DNA from 3 places in the Nonomuraea sp. NPDC049625 genome. Region 3 is predicted to be linked to each of the others. Evidence: riboswitches for the same ligand, from Rfam matches in the RefSeq annotation. Region 3 holds a riboswitch; each other region holds the start of a gene.
What was found. A riboswitch is a leader RNA that binds a small molecule or an ion and turns the genes downstream of it on or off. The one in region 3 is predicted to bind thiamine pyrophosphate.
Positions count from the first base shown of each region.

Region 1 (6,774 bases), on a different contig from region 3:
GCGGCAGATCATCGACGAGACGGGCGCGCTGCAGGAGTGCGAGGACCTGATCGGCGACTATCTGGGGGACGCGCTGTCCGCGCTGGACGAGGCGCCGATCACGGCGGAGGCGCGCGCGGCTCTGACGGAGCTGGCCATCGCCGCCACCTCCCGCAAGACCTGACCTGACCTGCCCGGGGATCGCCGCCTTGGGCCCGGGCCTCCGACTCGGAGGCGCCCGTGTGGTGGCGGGCGCCTCGTGGGTCGCAGGGCCCCGTACGGCCGGGCGGCCTCCTGTGGTCAGGTGGCCGCCGCGGTCAGGGGCTCATGTCGGTCAGGGGCTTGTCGGTCAGGGGCTTGCCGGTCACGGGCTTGTCGGTCACGGGCTTGTCGGTCAGGCGGAGGACAGGCGCTTGGCGAACTCCGCCGCCGCCGCGCCCGGGTCCTCCGCGTCCGTGATCGCGCGTACGACCACCACGCGGCGCACGCCGTACGACATCACCTCGTCCAGGTTCGCGAGGTCGATGCCGCCGATCCCGAACCACGGCCGCGAGGTCTCCAGCGCCGCCGCGTGCCGGAGCAGCGGCGGGCCGGGGGCCGGGCGGCCGGGCTTGGTGGGCGTGGGCCAGATGGGGCCGCAGCAGAAGTAGTCGACGCCCGGCTCCGCTGCCGCGGCGGAAGCCTCGGCCACGGAGTGGGTGGACCGTCCGATGACGATGTCGTCGCCGAGTATCTCTCGCGCGACCGTCACAGGAAGGTCGTCCTGCCCCAGGTGGAGCACGTCGGACCGGGCGGCGTAGGCGACGTCCGCCCGGTCGTTGACGGCCAGCAGTTTGCCGTGCCGGTCGCAGGCGTCGCGGAAGACCTCGAGGAGCGCGAGTTCTTCGCGGGCCTCCAGACCCTTCTCCCGCAGCTGGATGATGTCCACGCCGCCGGCCAGCACCGAGTCGAGGAACTCCGCCAGGTCGCCGCGGTCGCGGCGGCCGTCGGTGCAGAGATAGAGGCGGGCTTCAGAAACCGAGGGCTTGGGCACGCCGCTTGACCTCAGTATGACGGCCGGCCTTGATCGCCTCGATGGGCGATCCGGGCAGGGACTCGTCAGGGGTGAAGAGCCAGCGCAGCGACTCGACATCGTCGTAGCCGGCGTCCAGCAACACGGTCAGCGTGCCGGGCAGGCCCTTCATCACATCCTTTCCATCGAGGAACACAGCGGGCACCTGTGGCCCGCCGCCCCCCCGGCGTACGCCGAGCAGCTTGTGGTCCTTGAGGAGTTGCTTGGCCCGCCCGATCGGAAGGTCTAGGCGCGAGGCCACTTCGGGGAGCGTGAGCCACTCGTCGACGAGTTGGTCGGTCTCCCGGTCGATCTGTGCAACAGAAAGCGTCACGAAACCACAACTACCACATGCCGCGCTTGCTCAAACAACACAATCCCGTAGAGGGACTTCTGGATCTACCAGGCGTTCCGCGTCGAGACGGTGTCCCGCGTCGATGATTCTGCGCCCCTGAACGAGGTCTCGCGGCCGATCCACGGCGAGCACCGCGGCGAGGGCGTCGTCGGCCGTGAGCCAGAGGGCCGACCACTTGCCCTCCGGCTCGCCCCGGTAGATCAGGCGCTCGCCTGCCAAATGATGACCGGCGTATTGCACCATGTGCCCGAACTGTTCCGACCAGAAGTACGGAACGGGATCGTACGCGACGTCCTCGCCCAGCAAGCTCGCGGCGGCCACCTCGGGGGCGTTGAGCGCGGTGTCCCAGTGCTCGACCCTGAGCCTGGTCTGCCAGCGGCGCGACCACCAGGCGGCGCAGTCGCCGACGGCGACCGTGTTCGGGAGGGAGGCGCGCAGGTGCTCGTCCACGACGACGCCGTTGTGGAGGTCGATGTCGGCGCCGGTGAGCCATTCGACGGCCGGGCGCACGCCGATGCCCGTGACCACCACGTGGGCGTCCACGAACTCGCCGCCCACCAGCCGCACGCCGCCCTCGTCCACGGAGTCGACCATGGTGTCGAGCCGCAGGTCGATGCCGTCGTACCAGCGCTCGGTGCGGGCCCCGATCTCGGCGCCGACGGCCGTCGCGAGCGGCGCCGGGCCGGCCTCGATCACGGTCACCGCGCACCCGGCGCGGCGGGCGGCGGTGGCCACCTCCGCGCCGATCCAGCCGGCCCCGATGATCGAGACGCGGGCGCCGGGGACGAGCATGGCCCTGAGCTCGTGGGCGTCGTCGAGCGTGCGCAGCACGTGTTGCGGGCCGTCGCCGGGCAGCCTGATCGGCTCGGCGCCGGTGGCGATGACCAGCCCGTCGTAGCCGAGCTCGCCCTCGGTGGTCTCCACGACCCCCTCGCGCAGCGCCTTGGCGCTGACCCCCGGCTGGAACACCACGTCGAGCGAGGCCAGGTCGGTTTCGACGTAGCTGGTGTCGGCGTCGCCGAACAGCACGGCCTTGGACAGGGGTGGACGGTCGTAGGGGCGATGCCGCTCCTCGCCCACCAGCGTGATCCGCCCGCCGAACCCCTGTGCGCGCAGCGCCTCCACGGTGCGCACTCCGGCCAGGCCCGCTCCCACCACCACGACTTCGTTCACGTTCATGACCCTAACGTGGGCCGGTGTCCGGGCGTCGCAGCGAGGCCGTAGGCTGGGGGCGTAAGACGCGCGGGAGTCCGGCCGTGACCGGGCTGAGAGGAAGGCTGCCATCGGGCCTTCGACCGCAAGACACCTGATCCGGATCATGCCGGCGAAGGGAGCGCGGATGGATGTGATCGTGGGCGGCGGGGTCGTCGGCCTCTCGCTGGCCTGGCGGCTTGCCCGCGAAGGGCGGCCCGTCACCCTGGTGGACCCGGCCCCCGCCTCGGGGGCCTCACACGCGGCCGCGGGGATGCTGGCGCCGGTCAGCGAGGTCACCTACACGGAGGTGCCGCTGCTGCGGCTCGGCGTGGCGTCGCTGCGCCGCTGGCCCGCCTTCGCCGCCGAGCTGGCCGCCGACGCGGGGCTGGCCGGCCCCGAGGCCCTGGACCTGCGCTCCGAGGGGACGCTCGACGTGGCGTTCGGGGCGGACGACCTGGCCGCGCTGGACGAGCTGGCCGCGTACCTGGAGAAGCTGGAGCTCGCCGTCCGGCGGCTGACCGGCCGCGAGTGCCGCCGCCTGGAGCCCATGCTGGCTCCCTCGGTGCGGGGCGGGCTGCTGGCCGTCGGCGATTCCTGGGTGGACCCGCGCCGCGTGACGGCGGCGCTGCTCGCCGCGCTCGACCGGCGGGGAGTCCGGCTCGTACGGGCGCGCGTCGGCGAGCTGCTGCGCGACGGCGGCCGGGTCACAGGGGTACGCCTGGAGCCGCCCGGCGGCGACGACCGGCGAGCCGAGCTGCGGGCGGAGCGGGTGATCCTGGCGGCCGGGGCGTGGAGCGCCGGGCTGGCCGAGGTGCCGGTCCGGCCGGTCAAGGGGCAGATCATGCGGTTGCGTTCGCCGCAGCCGCTGCTCACCCGGTGCGTCCGCGGCACCGTGCACGGCACGCCGGTCTACCTCGTCCCCCGGGGCGACGGCGAGCTGGTGGTCGGGGCCACGCAGGAGGAGATGGGCTTCGACACCAGGGTGACCGCGGGCGGGCTCTACGAGCTGCTGCGCGACGCCAGGGAACTGGTGCCGGGCATCACCGAGCTGGAGGTCTCCGACGTGGTGGCCGGGCTGCGGCCGGGCACGCCGGACAACCTGCCGCTCATCGGCCCGAGCGGCACCCCGGGGCTGGCGCTGGCCACCGGCCATCATCGGGGCGGCGTGCTCCTGGCGCCGCTCACGGCGGACATCCTGCTGGGCGAGGAGGGCGAGCTCGCCGCAATGTGCTCGCCCGGGAGATTTCGGGATATTTCATGATTGTGATGATCAACGGGGCCTCCCACGAGGTGGCCGACGGCACGACCGTGGCGCAGGCCGTACGCACATTGACCACGGCCACCACCGGAGTGGCCGTGGCCGTCAACGACGAGGTGGTCACGCGGAGCTCGTGGGAGACGACGGCGCTCAGCGACCGTGACCGGGTGGAGGTTCTGACGGCGGTGCAAGGTGGATGATCTGATCATCGCCGGGGAGAGCTTCTCCTCCCGGCTCATCATGGGCACCGGCGGCGCGCCCTCGCTGGACGTGCTCGACCAGGCGCTGGCCGCGTCCGGCACCGAGCTGACCACGGTGGCGATCCGGCGGCTCGACCCGAACGCCCGCGGCTCGGTCCTGGACGTGCTGCGCAAGCGGGACATCAAGGTGCTCCCCAACACCGCGGGCTGCTTCACGGCGGGCGAGGCCGTGCTGACGGCACGGCTGGCCAGGGAGGCCCTCGGCACGAACTGGATCAAGGTCGAGGTCATCTCCGACGAGCGGACCCTGCTGCCCGACCCGATCGAGACGTTCGACGCGGCCGAACGGCTGGTGGCCGACGGGTTCGTGGTGCTGCCGTACATCGGGGACGACCCGGCGCTGGCCCGGCGGCTGGAGCAGGCGGGCTGCTCGGCCGTCATGCCGCTGGGCGGGCCGATCGGCTCGGGTCTCGGCATCCGCAACCCGCACAGCATCGAGCTGATCGTGGAGGCCGTGTCCGTGCCGGTGGTGCTCGACGCGGGCATCGGCACGGCCAGCGACGCCGCGCTGGCGATGGAGCTGGGCTGCGCCGCCGTGATGCTGGCCACGGCGGTCACCAGGGCCCAGCGGCCCGATCTCATGGCGGTCGCCATGAAGCAGGCCGTGGAGGCCGGACGGCTGGCGCGGCTGGCGGGCCGCATCCCGCGCAGGCGCTACGCCGAGGCCTCCTCACCGATGGCTCCCTGACCGGAGTGCCGATGCCCCCTCCCCCGAGTGCCGACGACTCCCCGGCCCGAGTGCCGGTGGCCCCCGGCGGGAGTGACGGGGGCTCGCTGACCCGAGGGACGCGTGGGGAGCTGGGACGTTCCAACGGGAACGTCTCAGCATCGGTTTCGGGCGGCGAGGCCCTCCCAGTGGCAAAACGCCCGTAAACTCAGCGGGGTGGATACGACGACTGCGGACCCCCTGGTCGGGCGGCTCCTCGATGGGCGCTACCGCATCGAGAGCCGGATCGCCCGGGGCGGTATGGCGACCGTCTACCTCGCGCTGGACGTCCGCCTGGACCGGACGGTGGCGCTGAAGGTCATGCACGGCTCACTGGCCGAGGACCCCGCGTTCGTGCGGAGGTTCATCGGCGAGGCCAAGTCGGTTGCCCGCCTCTCACACCCCAACGTGGTGCACGTCTTCGACCAGGGCACGGACAACGACGTCGTCTACCTGTCGATGGAGTACGTGCCCGGCAAGACGCTGCGCGACATCCTGCGCGAGCGCGGCAGGCTGCCCGCCCGCGAGGCGCTCGAGATCATGATCCCGGTGCTCGCCGCCCTCGGCGCGGCCCACCAGGCCGGGATGGTCCACCGCGACGTGAAGCCGGAAAACGTCCTGATGACCGACGACGGCCGGGTCAAGGTCGTCGACTTCGGCCTGGCCCGGGCCATCGAGGCCACCAACCAGACCCGCACCGGGGTGATGATCGGCACCATCGGCTACATGGCGCCCGAGCAGGTCACCACCGGCGCCGCCGACGTGCGCAGCGACGTCTACGCCGCGGGCATCATGCTGTTCGAGCTGGTCACCGGCCAGCAGCCGTACGACGGCGCGACGCCCATGTCGGTGGCCTACCGGCACGTCCACGACACCGTGCCCGCGCCGTCCTCGGTGTTCCCCGACGTGCCGCCGCTGATCGACACGCTGGTGACCCAGGCGACGGCCCGCGAGCCGGACCAGCGCCCCGCCGACGCGACCGCGATGCTCGTGGCCGCCGTCGACGCGCACCGGATGCTGCCGCGCCTGACCAACCCGCCGGCCTCCCACGCCCAGACGCAGGTGTTCAACGCCTCCGGCGCCGCCTCGATGCCCCAGCCCGCCCCCGCCCACACCTTGATCCAGCCGCGGGCGGAGGTGTCGGCGCAGGGGCAGCGGGCGGGGTTCAAGCCCAACTGGTTCCTGGTGCTGCTGGCCGGGGTCATGGTGGTCGCGGTCGGGCTGACCGGCTGGTACTTCGCGCAGCCCGAGATGGTCTCCGTCCCCGACCTGGTCGGCAAGAACCTGGCGCTGGCCAAGAGCAGCGCAGCCGCGGCCGGTTTCAAGGTCCAGGAGGCCGACGGCGTCAACAACGAGAAGATGGCCGCGGGCCTGGTCCTCAGCACCGACCCGGCGGCCGCCACCGAGGTGGAGAAGGGCACCACGATCACGCTGGTCCCCTCGCTCGGGCCCAAGCGCGTCGCCGTGCCCAACACCGAGGGCATGACCGGCGACCAGGCCCGGGCCAAGATCGCCGATGCCGGGCTGACCGTGGGCGTCGTCAAGCGGCTGGCCAACCAGGAGGTCGAGCGCGACAAGGTCATCCGCACCTCGCCGCAGGTCGGCGAGAAGGTGCGGGAGGGCGCCAAGGTCGACATCTACGTCAGCGCCGGCATGGTGATGCCCGACGTCAACAGCATGCCCAAGGACGAGGCCGCCCAGTATCTCGGTGGTCTGGGCTTCCAGGTGCAGGTCAACGAGGTCGACGACGACGCCGAGCCGTGCACGGTCATCGCGCAGACGCCCAAGGCGAAGTCCGAGGTGGACAAGGGCGCGCAGGTCATGGTCACGGTGGCCCGGTGCCAGACGGACTTCTGGGACTGGTTCAACGGCGACAGGGACGACGAGGCCCGCGACGACCAGCAGTTCGCCCTGGTGCCGGCGGTGATCGGCAAAGAGGTCAGGGACGCCAAGGCGGAGTTAGAGGCGCTG
Region 1 is NZ_JBFAOQ010000002.1:312,886-319,659, reverse strand. It holds gene AB0J87_RS08870 (polyprenyl synthetase family protein) at 1-163, shown strand, start outside; gene thiE (thiamine phosphate synthase) at 374-1,012, opposite strand; gene AB0J87_RS08860 (Rv2175c family DNA-binding protein) at 990-1,364, opposite strand; gene AB0J87_RS08855 (FAD-dependent oxidoreductase) at 1,395-2,564, opposite strand; TPP riboswitch at 2,618-2,735, shown strand; gene thiO (glycine oxidase ThiO) at 2,725-3,840, shown strand; gene thiS (sulfur carrier protein ThiS) at 3,837-4,037, shown strand; gene AB0J87_RS08840 (thiazole synthase) at 4,030-4,785, shown strand; gene pknB (Stk1 family PASTA domain-containing Ser/Thr kinase) at 4,981-6,774, shown strand, end outside.
Region 1: another riboswitch for thiamine pyrophosphate. It lies ahead of thiO (glycine oxidase ThiO); the one in region 3 lies ahead of tenA (thiaminase II).

Region 2 (6,774 bases), on a different contig from region 3:
CTGGCGGCGCTTTATCCGTGTATGTGGGGATATTCGAGTCTCGGACGGATATTGGCGGAAATTTCCCCTGTTGAGTCGAGATATCGGGCGTGGGTGGACACGTACGCGGATCCGGCCTTCGCGGCGCTCACCGCGCGGATCGCGCAGATGATCGACGAGGCCGCACCGGACCCGGCGCGGGCCGAGGAGCTGTTCGCCGAGGGGATGGCGCACGAGCTGGCCTTCTGGAGCGTGCCGTAGCCGTCCACAGGCTGTGGACGGCCGGACGCGCACGTACCCTGGGGACATGCCGGAACTTCCCGAAGTGGAGTCGCTCACCCATTTCCTGCGCGAACGGGCCGTGGGCCGCACGGTCCTGGGGATCGACGTGGTGGCCATCCAGGCGCTCAAGACGTTCGACCCGCCGGTGACCGCGCTCGGCGGGCTGACCATCACCGGGGTGTCGAGGCACGGCAAGTTCCTCGACCTCGACTGCGACGGCCTCCACCTGGTCATCCACCTGGCCCGGGCGGGGTGGCTGCGCTGGCGCGACGACCTGTCGGGCGCGAAGCCCGTACGTCCCGGCAAGGGCCCGCTCGCGGTACGGGTCCGGCTGGCGCCCGACGAGGAGGGCCTGGCGCCCGGGTTCGAGCTGACGGAGGCCGGGACGCAGAAGCGCCTGGCCGTCTACGTCACCAAGAACCCGGACGACGTCCCCGGCATCGCCGCACTCGGCCCCGACCCCCTCGACGAGTCCTTCACCGTCGACGCGCTCAAGCGCATCGTGGGCGGCAACCGCACCCAGATCAAGGGGCTGCTGCGCGACCAGAAGATCATCGCCGGCATCGGGAACGCGTACTCGGACGAGGTGCTGCACGCCGCCAAGATGTCCCCGTTCAAGATCGCGGCCACGCTGACGGACGCGCAGATCGCCGACCTGCACGAGGCCATCATCGCCACCCTGGGGGAGGCGGTGGAGCGGGCGCACGGGCTGGCGGCCAAGGACCTCAAGGCGGAGAAGAAGTCGGGACTGCGGGTCCACAACCGGGCCGGGCAGCCGTGCGACGTCTGCGGCGACACGATCCGCGAGGTGTCCTTCGCGGACTCCTCGCTGCAGTACTGCCCCACCTGCCAGACCGGCGGCAAGCCCCTCGCCGACCGCCGGCTGTCCCGCCTTCTCAAGTGAGCTCGACGGAAGAAGGCACTGTGGAACCGCTCGACGACTACGACGTGCGCCAGTGGGACACGCGCGAGGACTGCGAGGTGCGCCAGATCCTCGACCGCATCGCCGACAAGTGGTCGCTGCTCGTGATCGCCCTGCTCGACTGCCAGAGCCTGCGCTTCTCCCAGCTCCGCCGCGAGATCGACGGCGTCAGCCAGCGCATGCTCAGCGTGACCCTGCGCCAGCTGGAGCGCGACGGCCTGGTCAGCCGCACGGTCCATCCCGTCGTGCCGCCCAGGGTGGACTACGCGCTCACGCCGCTCGGCCGTACGCTGCACGAGACCATCAAGTCGCTGGTCACCTGGACGGAGACGCACCAGGAGGAGATCGCCGCGGCGCGTGCGGCCTACGACGCCAGGCGCGAGATGATGGAGTCATGACCGTTCCTGAGATCGAGGCCAGTGCCGTTCCAGCAGACGCTTACCTGCTCGACGTCCGTGAGCAGGACGAATGGGTCGCGGGGCACGCCCCGGAGGCCGTGCACATCCCCATGACCCAGATACAGGGGCGGGTCGACGAGGTGCCCGGCGACCGCACGGTCTACGTCGTCTGCCGGGTGGGCGGCCGGTCCCTGCAGGTCGCGGCCTGGCTCAACCAGCTCGGGCGCGACGCCGTCAACGTCGGCGGCGGCATGCAGTCGTGGGAGTTCGCGAGCCGCCCGATGGTCAGCGAGACCGGGCAGCAGCCGTTCGTGGCGTAAAAAGGCCCCACTGTGGCGGTTTCGCCGTCGCTGAGGCATGATGAGGGCGCCAACTGCAGATTGTCGCGGGAGCTCGGGGTGCGCCGGGCTGAGAGGGCAGCCATAGATCCGCTGCCGACCGCCTGAACCTGTCCGGGTAATGCCGGCGTAGGGAGTGTGCGATGACGCATGTCGTCGACGAAGTTCCGCTGACTCTTGAAGGCAGGCCGCCGAAGACCCTGGGCGTGCTCGATCAGGGCGCGCTCTGGGCGAATCTCGGAGTCAGCCTCCTGGGCTTCTCCGGCGCGTTGCTCCTGCTCAACCCCCTGTCCAACGCTCCCCTCAGCCTGACCGCCGCGCTCCTGGCGACCGTGGTCGGCAGCCTGATCGGCACCGCCATGGTGGGCCTGTCCGCCGTCCCCGGCACCCAGACGGGGCAGCCCGCGATGGTGCTGCTGCGGGGCCTGTTCGGGGCGCGGATCTCGTACGTCCCCACGATGCTGAACATCGTCCAGATGCTCGGCTGGGCCGCGTTCGAGCTGTGGGTGATCGCCAAGGCGGCCAGCGCGATCTTCGGCGCCGTGCCGTACCAGGTGTGGGTGATCGCGGCGGGGGTGCTGACCACCGCGCTCACGATCTGGCCGCTCGGGTCCGTCAGGCTGCTGCGGCGGTACGTCACCATCGGCGTGATCGTGTCGATGGTGTGGTTCGCCTGGTTCTTCCTCACCAGGGCGCCCGCGCACACCGGCGGGTCCTGGACGGCCTTCGCGCCCGCCGTGGACTACGTGATCGCGCTGTCGGTGTCGTGGGTGCCGATGGCGGCCGACTTCGCCCGGCACTCCAGGTCGAGCAGGGCCGCGTTCACCGGCGTGGTCGGCGGCTACACGCTGGCACAGGTCGCCTGCCTGGGCCTGGGCGTGTTCGCGGTGGCCATGGCGGGGGCCGACAAGGTGGCGGCCGACGGGACGTCGGTGTTCGGCGCGTTCGTGGCGGTGCCGCTGGGCGCGCTGTTCTTCGCGATCCTGGTGCTGCGCGAGACCGACCAGTCGTTCGCCAACGTCTACTCCACCACGGTCTCGCTGCAGAACCTGATGCCGCGGGTGGACCGGCGCGTCTTCTCCGTCGCCATCGGCGTGCTGAGCGTGGCGATCGCCCTGGTCGTGGACGTCAACTCGTACGGGGCGTTCCTCGGGGTGATCGGGGCGGTGTTCGTGCCGATGTTCGCGGTGCTGGCCGTGGACTACTTCGTGCTCGGCGGCTCGCGGAGCTGGAACACCGCTGAGAACGCGCCCTCGCGCTGGTCGAGGCTGGTGCCGTGGGCCCTCGGCTTCGTGGCGTACTGGCTGACGACCTCCGCGCCCACGCTCAAGCCATGGGACCGCTTCTGGCAGGGGGCCCGCGACGCCATCGGCTTCACCCGGCAGCCGTGGATGAACGGGGCGCTCGGCGCGGCCGTCGTCGCCGTGCTGGTCACCCTGCTGATCAGCTGGTCGATGCGCGCCTTTCGACGTTGAGCAGGTGCTGCTTGGCGGCCGCGCCGCCCGCGTAGTCGCCGAGCGCGCCGTCCTCACGCACCACCCGGTGGCACGGCACGATCACGCACACGGGGTTGGAGGCCAGCGCGTTGCCGATCGCCCGCAGCGCGCGCGGCCTGCCGATGCTCGCGCCGATCTCCTCCAGCGTCGTGGTGGTGCCGTACCGGACCGCCATCGTCTTCTGCAGCACCGTGCGTGCGAAGGACGTCGCCAGCGCCAGGTCGACGGGCGTGGTGAACGCGCGCAGACGGCCGGAGAAGTAGGCGTCCAGCTCCCTGCGCACCGGGTCGAGCCGGCGCGGATCCGGTCCGATGAACCTGCCCACGTGCCTCGTGAGCAGCTCGTACACGGCGTTTTCCGGCTCGAAGCTGCACGCCGCGATGCCCTTGCCGGTGACCGCGAGCATCAGCCTGCCGACGGCCCCGTCATAGGGGCCGAACGCGATGTCAGGAGGCGCCTCACCTCGATAGGTGCTGGAGGTCACGCGCAACAGGGCATCGAGATCGTTGCTCGACATGCCGCCAGCCTCCCCGCCGCCGAGAATCACCGTGACCGCAGCGTATCGGACGGATCGCCCGACGCACTCACCACGCCACGTGCACTATGGAGGAGTGGGGGACGAATGGGCCGGTAGTGACGACGAAATAGCTCGCGCTGCCCTCGCCGGTTCGCCCAACGCCGTCGTGGTCGTCGACCGTGATCAGAGCGTACTGGTCTGGAACGAGGCGGCCGAACGGCTGTTCGGGTGGACGGCGGAGGAGATGCTCGGGCGCCGGGCGCCGATCGTGCCGGGCGAGCTGACCGCCGAGCACAACGCCGTGCTCGAACGCGTGCGCACCGGCGGCCAGGTCTCGGTCCGCACCAAGCGCCTACGCGACGACGGGACCGTGCTCGACGTGCGCGTCGACATCAGCGCGCTGCGCCTGGGCAGCTCAGTGGCCGGGTACGTCTGCGTGCACCACCTCGCGCGGGCCGACCAGGTGGCCAAGGATCGCATGGCGCGCCGGGCCAGGCTGGTGCGCCGGCTCACCGACGTGGTCGGCGACATCAACTCCGAGCTGGAGCTGTCGGCCGTGCTCGACCGGATCTCGGCCAGCCTCACGGAGCTCACCGGGGCGGACGCGGGCGGGTTCGTGCTGATCGAGGATGAACGGTTGCGGCTGGTCAGCACGTACCAGCTCCCGGAGGCCATCAGGGGCACCACCACGGACCTGCGCACGAGCCTCGTCGACAAGCTCTTACGCACCGGCAAGACCGTCATGCTGGAGTCGAACGGGCTCGAGGACCTGGTCTGGGCCCGGCTGAAGGGGCTGCACACGATCGCACTGGGCCTTGCCGCGGTCGGAGGGCGCCCGTACGGGGCCCTGTACGCGCTGTTCGCCCAGAGCACACCCGGACACCTCGAACTGGAGCTGCTGGAGCTCCTGGCCGGCCACGCGGGCATCGCCGTCGGCAACGCGGTGGCCTACCAGGAGGCGGTGCGGCAGCGGGCGCACGAGCAGGCCGTCTTCGACGCCAGCGCCGACGGCATCGCCGTGCTCGACGGATCGGGGCGGGTCGTCCGGTGGAACCCGGCCGCCGCCGAGCTCACCGCGTTCCCGGCCGACGCCGTCATCGGCGGGCCGCCGCCGTTCCCGCTGCCCAAGCCGGGCGAGAAGGTCACGTTCCAGATGGAGACCGGGCGGTGGCTGGACGTGGTGAGCGCGCAGATCGAGGAGACCGGCGAGGTGGTCATCGACTTCCGCGACGTGACCACGGCCAAGGAGCTCGAGGAGGCCAAGGACCTGTTCCTGGCCACGACCAGCCACGAGCTGCGTACGCCGATCACGATCGTGCGGGGGTTCGCCAGCACGCTCGACCGGCGCTGGGACAAGATGAGCGACCCCGAACGCCGCTCGGCCGTGCACACGATCTCCGAGCGGGCCAGGTCACTGGGCGAGCTCATGGACCACCTGCTGCTCGGGGCCAGGGCGGGGGCCGACGAGCTCAAGGTGCGGATCGAGGAGTTCGACCTGGCCGAGCGGATCGACGCGGCCACGCTCGGGCTGCCCGCGCTGTCGGACAAGCACCGGGTCGAGGTGGCCATCCAGGACGGGCTGCCGAACGTGCTGGGGGACGCCCTGGCCACGGACATCGTGCTGGGGCAGCTGCTGGAGAACGCGTTCAAGTACTCGCCCAAGGGCGGGCTGATCAGCGTGGAGGCCTGGGCCGAGGCCGACAACGTCGTCGTGGTCGTGGACGATGAAGGGGTCGGTATCGCCCCTACTGACCGAGAGAGGATCTTTGAGAGGTTCGTCCAGGTGGACAGCGGCGACCGGAGACGGTTTGGTGGAGTGGGGCTCGGTCTCTACATAGTCCGCAGCCTCGCCAGGGCCCAAGGCGGAGACGTGAGCGCGCACCCGAGACCCGGAGGCGGCACACGGATGCGTCTCGAACTGCGAGCGTCGGGGGCCTAGTTTCACTATCGGATCCGACACACCGAGGCGGTAACGAGGTGGTCACAGTTGAGCTGATCTATCGTCCAATGTGTACAAGCTGTGATCGAGATGCGGTTTCTGGGATCGAGTAACGGGGCATTTCGGTCGTACCGGGGAGTGTTCCCGCGGGGGGCACAGGGAACGGGGAGGTGGGTGTGTCAAGCGTGGTGCTGCTGCCGTACGCGCCGTCCAGCGTCGCCGTCGCCCGCCAGCGCCTGAGCACTGAGCTGCAGGACAGCGGGGTTTTTTCGACGGCGATCGATGACGCGGTGCTCGTGGTGAGCGAGCTGCTGAGCAACGCGCTGAGGCACGCGCATCCCCTTCCGTCGGGGATGGTGAGAGTGGCGTGGCTTCGGAGTGACGATCACATCGAAGTGGCGGTGAGCGACGGGGGTGCGGCGACCGAGCCGCGCGCGGGCCGCCCGACCCTGTCGTCGCTCGGGGGCCGGGGGCTCGGCATCGTGGAATACGTGGCGGAGAGCTGGGGGGTTCGGCACGACGGTGACACGACCACGGTGTGGGCCATCCTGCCCGCTCCTTGCGGGTCGATGAACGGGCAGGTCACAGCCCTCAGAGAGGCCGGCTAGCCAGTACCGCCCGCTCGGTCGTGGCCCATGCCATGGACACGAGCAGGTAGAGCCCGGCCGCGAGCGGCATCACCAGCGTGGCGAGCACGGAGCCGTACGGCATCCATGGCAGGAGTCGCTTCAGCCAGTCCGGCTGGTCCTCGGTCACCTTGATGTTCCTGGCGGAGAACCATGCCACCACCGCGACCAGCGCGATGACCAATACAAAGACCAAAACCGGCGCACTGACCAGACCGAAATTAGCCACTGTCCCGGCGACCTGCTGACCCAGCGGAGCGCCGAAAAGGGTATGTCC
Region 2 is NZ_JBFAOQ010000014.1:325,774-332,547, reverse strand. It holds gene AB0J87_RS45815 (TenA family protein) at 1-240, shown strand, start outside; gene AB0J87_RS45810 (DNA-formamidopyrimidine glycosylase family protein) at 287-1,165, shown strand; gene AB0J87_RS45805 (helix-turn-helix domain-containing protein) at 1,186-1,581, shown strand; gene AB0J87_RS45800 (rhodanese-like domain-containing protein) at 1,578-1,901, shown strand; TPP riboswitch at 1,957-2,072, shown strand; gene AB0J87_RS45795 (cytosine permease) at 2,063-3,394, shown strand; gene AB0J87_RS45790 (methylated-DNA--[protein]-cysteine S-methyltransferase) at 3,363-3,932, opposite strand; gene AB0J87_RS45785 (ATP-binding protein) at 4,027-5,871, shown strand; gene AB0J87_RS45780 (ATP-binding protein) at 6,048-6,479, shown strand; gene yidC (membrane protein insertase YidC) at 6,463-6,774, opposite strand, start outside.
Region 2: another riboswitch for thiamine pyrophosphate. It lies ahead of AB0J87_RS45795 (cytosine permease); the one in region 3 lies ahead of tenA (thiaminase II).

Region 3 (6,774 bases):
TGCCCGGCGCGCTCCAGCTCGAACTCGACGTGCTGCCGCCCGGGGAGGCCGAGGAGCTCCTGGGCCGGATCGTCGGCCCCGAACGGGTGGCCGAGGAGCGCGAGGCCGCCCGGGCGATCGTGCGCTCCTGCGGCCACTTACCGCTGGCCGTCCGCGTGGCCGGGGCCCGGCTGTCCGGACGGCCCGGCTGGTCGCTGGGCGTGCTGCGGCAGCGGCTGGAGGACGAGGCCGGCCGCCTCGACGAGTTACGCGCCGGCGACCTGGAGGTACGCGGCTCGTTCGAGCTCAGCTACCGGCGGCTGTCCGACGACGCCGCCCTGGCCTTCCGCGCGATCGGCCTGCTCGGCGAGCGGTCCGTACCCGGCTGGGTGGCCGACGCCGTGCTCGACCGGCCCCGGGCCGACGCCGTCGTGGACACCCTGGTGGACGCGAACCTCCTGCGGCTGGCCGGCACCGACCACGTCGGCCAGCCCCGCTACCGGCTCCACGACCTGATCCGCTGCGCCGCCAAGGAGAAGGCGGGCGGCGACACCGAACGGCACGCGCTGGCCCGGGTGCTCGGCGGCTGGCTGACCGCCGCCGAGCACGCCTCCCTGCGGCTGCCCACCACTCTCTTCGGGCTGACGTCCGACCTCGCGCCCCGCTGGAGCCTGGAACGGGAGACCCTCGGCCGCCTGACCGCCCAGCCGCTGTCGTGGTTCGACGCCGAGCGGGAGTCCCTGGTCGAGGCCGTACAGCTGGCCGCCGGCGCGGGCCTGGCCCAGTCCGCGTGGGGGCTGGCCGCCACCCTGGTCCCGTACTTCGACCTGCACTGCCTGCTGGACGAGTGGCAGCTGACGCACCGCCTCGCCCTCGACAGCGCCCGCGCGGCCGGCGACCGCCTCGGGGAGGCCGCCATGCTGCGCGGCCTGGCCCAGGTCTGCCTCTACCAGGACCGGTACGCCGAGGCCGAGGACATGTTCAGGCGGGCCCGCGCCATCTTCCACGAGCTGGGCGACACGCGGAGCGAGGCCATCTCGATCTGCGGGCTGGCGGCGGTCAGCCAGTTCTCCAACCGGCATCTCAAGGCGCTCGCGTCCTTCCGGCAGGCGCTGGCCATGTTCCTGGCCATCGGCGACCGCAGCGGCGAGGCGTACGCTCGGCAGGCGATCGGGCGCGTCTACCTGTCGCTGCGGGACCTGCAGCAGGCGTCCCGGTGGCTGGGGGACGCGCTGCGGCTGGCCGAGGAGCTCGGCGACGCCCACCGCGAGGGCTGCGTGTCGATGCAGCTCGGCCGCATGTACGACCTGTTCGCCCAGTCGGACCGGGCCATGCGCTACCAGGGGCACGCGCTGGGCATCTTCGAGGCGCTCGGCGACCGCCACTGCGGCGCGTACGCGATGCGGAACCTGGGCGGGCTCCAGGTGGCCAGGGGCGACCGTTCGGACGGCTCCGACCAGTTGGAGCGCTCCCTGGTGATCTTCCAGCAACTGGGGGATCGCAGCGGGGAGGCGGACACGTACCAGACGCTCGGCGAGCTGTACCGTTCGTCCGGCCGCACCGCGCTGGCCACCCATTACCTGCACCAGGCCCGTGAGCTGCGCAGGGAGCTCAGCGAGTCGTTCGCGTGAGCTGCGGCCGGAGCCATTGTCCCGTGGGCCAGGTCTCCAGGCGCCAGGCGCTGTCCCAGAACATCCACTCGTACTCGGTGGCCCGGCAGAACGCCTCGTCCATCGCCCGGCGCGTCTCGGGGTCGGCGCTCTCGGCCAGCCGGTCGGTGATGGCCTTGGCCTGCTCCACCGAGGCGGCGAAGGCGGGGTCGGAGTAGGTGCCGATCCAGGTCCGGTACGGGTGGTCGGCCGCGCCCGCCGTACGTTCGAGCAGTGCCGCGCCGACGTCCTGGTAGACCCAGAAGCACGGCAGCACGGCGGCGGCGAGCACGGGCAACGGGGCGGCCAGGGCCGTGGCCTGGAGGTAGGAGGAGTAGGCCAGGCAGGTCGGCGAGGTGGCGACGGCCGCCGTCTCGCCGGCCGTCAGCCCGAACTCCTCCAGGTAGCCGGTGTGCAGGGCCCGCTCGACGACGAGCGCCGTGTGCGCGCTCTGCGCGAAGAACGCGGCGTCGGCCGGAGAGCCGGCGCGGGCCGAGGCGGTCGCGAGGACCTTGGCGTAGGCCACCAGGTAGCGCCCGTCCTGGACCAGGTAGAACGCGAATCGCTCGCGGTCGAGGGTGCCGTCGCCGAGCGCGGCGTTGAACGGGTGGTCGTGGATCGCCTCGAGCAGCGTGGCCGTGCGCGCCCAGATCTTCTCACAGAAGGTCACCGATGACGTCCCTTCGCTAGTGCGAACTAGATCAGGTTCGACGGGTGTGATCTCAGCCCGGCAGCCCGGGCACCCCGCGTCACGGCCAACGCTAGCAGAGGCCCGGCCCGGTCGTGTCAGGCGGGGATCAGCTCGTGCAGCGTGCCGGGGGTGTAGACCCGCGCCCCCTCCGGGAGGCCGGCCGGCGCCTCCAGCCCGATGTAGGTGGTGGGCCCGGCCGGCGTGCTCTTCGCGCGCAGCAGGTCGGCCAGGTAGCGGACGCGCAGGAAGTCGCGTTCGACGATGGAGCGCACCAGCAGGGAGGCGCTGACGCGGTTGCCCTCCACCTGGTTGAAGCCGGGGTGGCCCTTCAGGTAGAGGTGCAGCCACTTCACCAGCCAGCCGCCGTCGGCGCCGCGCAGGAAGACGAGCGGCAGGGCGATCCGGCCGGAACCGCGCAGGTCCGACTTCATGCGCACGGTACGCGGCTCGAACGGCCTGCCTTCCTGCGCGGCGTCCCTGGTCATGTAGCCGAAGAACGCCTCGGCGGCCTCGTCGAACGCTTCCCCGTCGTAGATGTTCACCTGCGGGATGATGATCGGCTGGGTCGCGGCGGCGAGCCGGATGTCGATGAACTCGGACGCGCCCTCGGGCGCCTCGGTGAGGTCGCCGGAGTACCGGGCGAAGTCGTTGGTGTAGTTCGTCCAGGAAATGTGCGTCGGGTCGTCGTAGGAGGCGTCCAGCATGAGCGCGGACAGGTCGTAGTCGGTGCGCTGCCGGGCCTCGCGCCAGTGGACGAAGAACCTGAGCAGTTCGCCGTCCACCGCCGACACCGAGCCCCGGGGCAGCATGCCGAGCCCGGGCACGACGGCCTTGCCGGACAGCGGCAGGGCGACGTCGAGCACGTCGGGGTCGACGATCAGCTCGCCGGGGTCGGGGAGGCGACGGGCGATCTCCTCGTCCAGGATGGCCAGCGCCCGTGCCAGGGCCTCCTCCTCCAGCGGCGAGCGGGAGTCGGGGGCCGCCCACGCCCTGCCCTGCCGGTTGACGAAGACGCGGCCCGCGACGGGGGCGAGCCGGTTCTGCAGATGCTCCCGCAGCGACAGCAGGACGCGGCCGGAGGCGCCCGAGGCGGCCCCTTCCGCGGCGTCCAGCACGGCCGACGTGGACAGGCCGGTCCGCAGCAGGTGGTCGAGGCGGCGCAGCAGCGCGCCAGGGGCCTGCTCCAGCAGCTTCACCGCCTCGGCGGTGCGGCCCGCCGACAGGGCGGCCTCGACCCGGCCGTCCAGGCTCGGGGCCGGGCGCGTGCCCCTGGCGGTTTCGAAGACGGCCCGGGCGCGCGGGAACTGCGGGTACTCGTGGGGGTGCAGCCGTTCGCCGAGCCGCTTCCACTCCTCCCGGTGGCGCGGCACGTCGCCGAGCCTGGCCGGGGAGGCGACCGCGTCCAGGGCTCCCAGCAGGGCGCGGCGCTCGGCCCGGCGGAACGAGCGGAACCTGGTGGGCTCGGCCAGCGTGACATCGCCGCCGGAGCAGCCGCAGGCGAGCCGGAGCACGTCGGTCACGGTGTCGACCAGCAGCGGGCGGCCCTCGGCCAGCCGGACCTCGTTGACGATCGCGCGGTTCTCGCGCACGGGGACGCGCTCGGGCTCGTCGGCGCAGAACCCGGCCAGCAGGCGCAGCGCGGCCAGGTCCTCGGCGGCCAGGGGCACCTCGGAGCCCGCCAGCGAGAGGTAGAGCTCCCGCGCCTCCGACTCCAGGCTCCCGCCCAGCTCCAGCACGGTCACCCGGTCCCCGGCCAGCGGGATCAGCTCGGCGTGCGCGGCCAGCAGGTCGGCGTAGGTGTGCTGGTAACGGCCGTAGCCGGGCAGGGAGAGCAGGTTGAGCGCCGAGGTCTCGACGCGGGCGGCGGCGACCGGGTCGAGCAGGGCCTCGCGCAGCAGCCCGGCCCAGAACTCCAGGGTGTCGGGCACGTTCCTGGGGAAGTCGAGGAAGTACGCGTTGTGCCGGACGTGGTCACCCACGAGCGTGCGGACGGCGGCCAGAATGCGGACGCCGAGGTCGACCACGGTCTCGCCGCGCAGCCCGGACAGTCGCTCGAGCAGCGCGGCCGAGCACGTGAAGCCGACGCTGAGCAGCGCCGCGTCGAGCTGGCGGGCGGCGGTCTCTCCCCAGCCGGACCCGGATCCGGCGGGCGCGGCGCCGATGGGGACGCGCAGCCGCCGGGCGATGACGAGGCTTTCCAGAGTGTCCACGAACGGCACCATATAGCCGGGACACGCCCGATCGCGGACGGTTTTCCGCGCCCGCGCCGAGGATGCGGCCGGTCAACGGCAAGGGCCCACCGCGAGCTCGGCGGCCGGTCAACGGCGAGGGCCCGCCGCACGCTCAGCGGCCGGTCAGAGGTGAGGGGCCGCTGCACGCTCAGCGGCCGGTCAGAGGTGAGGGGCCGCTTCGCGCGTACCGCCCGGGGCCAGCACGCCCGCCAGCGCCAGCGCGACCAGGACCCCGGCACCGCCCGCCACCGCGATCGCGGGCCCGGGGGCGATCACCTCTCCGAGCGCCCCGACCAGCGCCGCCCCGGCCGCCTGCCCCGTCATCAGCCCGGACGACTGCAGCCCGAACGCCTGCCCCCGCACCTCCTCGGGCACCGACTCGACGAACCGCCGCTGCAACCCCAGCTGGTACGACAGCCCCGCGGTCGCCACCGCGGCCAGCACGGCGGCCCACGCCATCCCCGGCCCGAGCGCGAACCCCACCCACGGCACGCCGAGCAGCACCGCCAGCGGAAACGACAGCCGCTCGCGCAGCCCCGGCGCGGCGAACCTGCCCACCGCGAACTCCCCCACCGCCATCCCGACGGCCGCCGCCGCGAGCACCACCCCGGCCTGCCCCTGCCCGCCCAGATAGGGCACGACCATGGCCTCGGCCCCGGCCAGGAACACGCACGGCAGCCACCCCGCCAGCAGCAGCCCGCGCACCCGCCCGTCGGCCAGCAGCCGCCGGTTGACCCGCAGCGTCTGGCGCACCGTGCCCGCTCCCACCGTGCCCGCTCCCACCGTGCCCGCTCCCACCGTGCCCGCTCCCACCGTGCCTCGGGCGGGCCGGTACGGCAGTCCGGCCCGCAGCACCACGGCGGCCACCGCGGCCAGGCCCGCGGTCGTGGCCAGCGCCCCCGAGGGCCCGGCGATGGCCAGGAACGCGCCCCCGGCCGCCAGCCCGGCGATCTGCGCGCTCGCGGAGGCCACGTTCAGGACCGACCGACCGAGCACGAACGCGTCGCCGGGCAGCACGTCGGGCAGCATCGCCGCCCGCGCGGCGAAGAAGACCGGCGTGAACAGCCCAGTGACCAGCACCAGCGCCAGCATCGCCCAGACCGGCAGCTCCGCGAAGGCCAGCAGCAGACACGTCACCGCCCTGACCACCTCGCCGGTCACCATCAGCGCCCGCGGCGGCAACCGGTCGGCCAGCGAGAGCAGCAACAGCCCGCCCACGATGAACGGCAGCCAGCCGGCCATGTACGCGGCGGCCGACAGGCCGGCCGAGCCGGTCCGCGCATAGACCAGCACGGACAGGGCCAGCATCTTGATCGAGTCCCCGCCGACCAGCAGCGCGAAGCTGCCGAACAGGACCCGGAACTTCTTGACGGCGAACACCTCGCCGAACGTCGCCCCATTCACGTCCACGATGGTGCGGACCGGACCGGCGAGCCGGCGACTCTTTCGGATATAACCGAAAGGTGCCCGTAAGAATCGAGGTCACCCCGCAGGACCTGGTGGCCACCAGGTTCGCGATCTCGCCGCTGATCGAGACCATGCACGCGCAGTGGGTGCTGGCGGGCCGGCTGGAGGCGGGCGTGCACGGCCGGTGGGCCGCTCGGTGGCGGGGCACGTACCGCGAGCTCGAACGCGCGCACCCCGTGCTGCGGGCCGCGGACGCGATCAGCGGCAACCGGCGCGGCACGAACGTCGCCTTCATCGCCCCGCCGCCGACGGCGGTGGACGTGCCGTTCGAGGCGGAGCTGGCCGCCATGCGCAGGACGCCTATGGAGCAGGCGCACGCGGAGATCGCCCGGGCGCTCGCCGGGCGGCCGGCGGCGGGCGGGGTGAGGGAGCTGCTGGCGGGAGCGCGGGTGGTGGAGCGGTTCGCCGACGCGTACGAGGCGCTCTGGACGGAGATCGTCTCCCACGACTGGCCGCGCTTCCGCGCGATCCTGCAGCGCGACGTCGCCCATCGGGCGGGACGGCTGGCGGCCTACGGCTGGGCGGCGGCGCTGGAGGACCTCAGCCCGCAGGTCCACTGGCGACCCCGGGGGCAGATCGAGGTCGAGCTGACCAGCCTCCACGGGCTGCGCCGGCTCGGCGGCAAGGGGCTGCTCTTCCTGCCGTCGGCGTTCACGACCGGCGTCGGCGCCTATCTGGAGGACGCCTGGCCGTACGCGATGATCTACCCCGCGAGGGGCGCCGCGGCCGTGCCCGCCGCGGCCGACGCCGACCTGTC
Region 3 is NZ_JBFAOQ010000038.1:45,036-51,809, reverse strand. It holds gene AB0J87_RS63015 (BTAD domain-containing putative transcriptional regulator) at 1-1,610, shown strand, start outside; gene tenA (thiaminase II) at 1,591-2,298, opposite strand; TPP riboswitch at 2,290-2,385, opposite strand; gene AB0J87_RS63005 (hypothetical protein) at 2,415-4,529, opposite strand; gene AB0J87_RS63000 (MFS transporter) at 4,710-5,954, opposite strand; gene AB0J87_RS62995 (helix-turn-helix domain-containing protein) at 6,014-6,774, shown strand, end outside.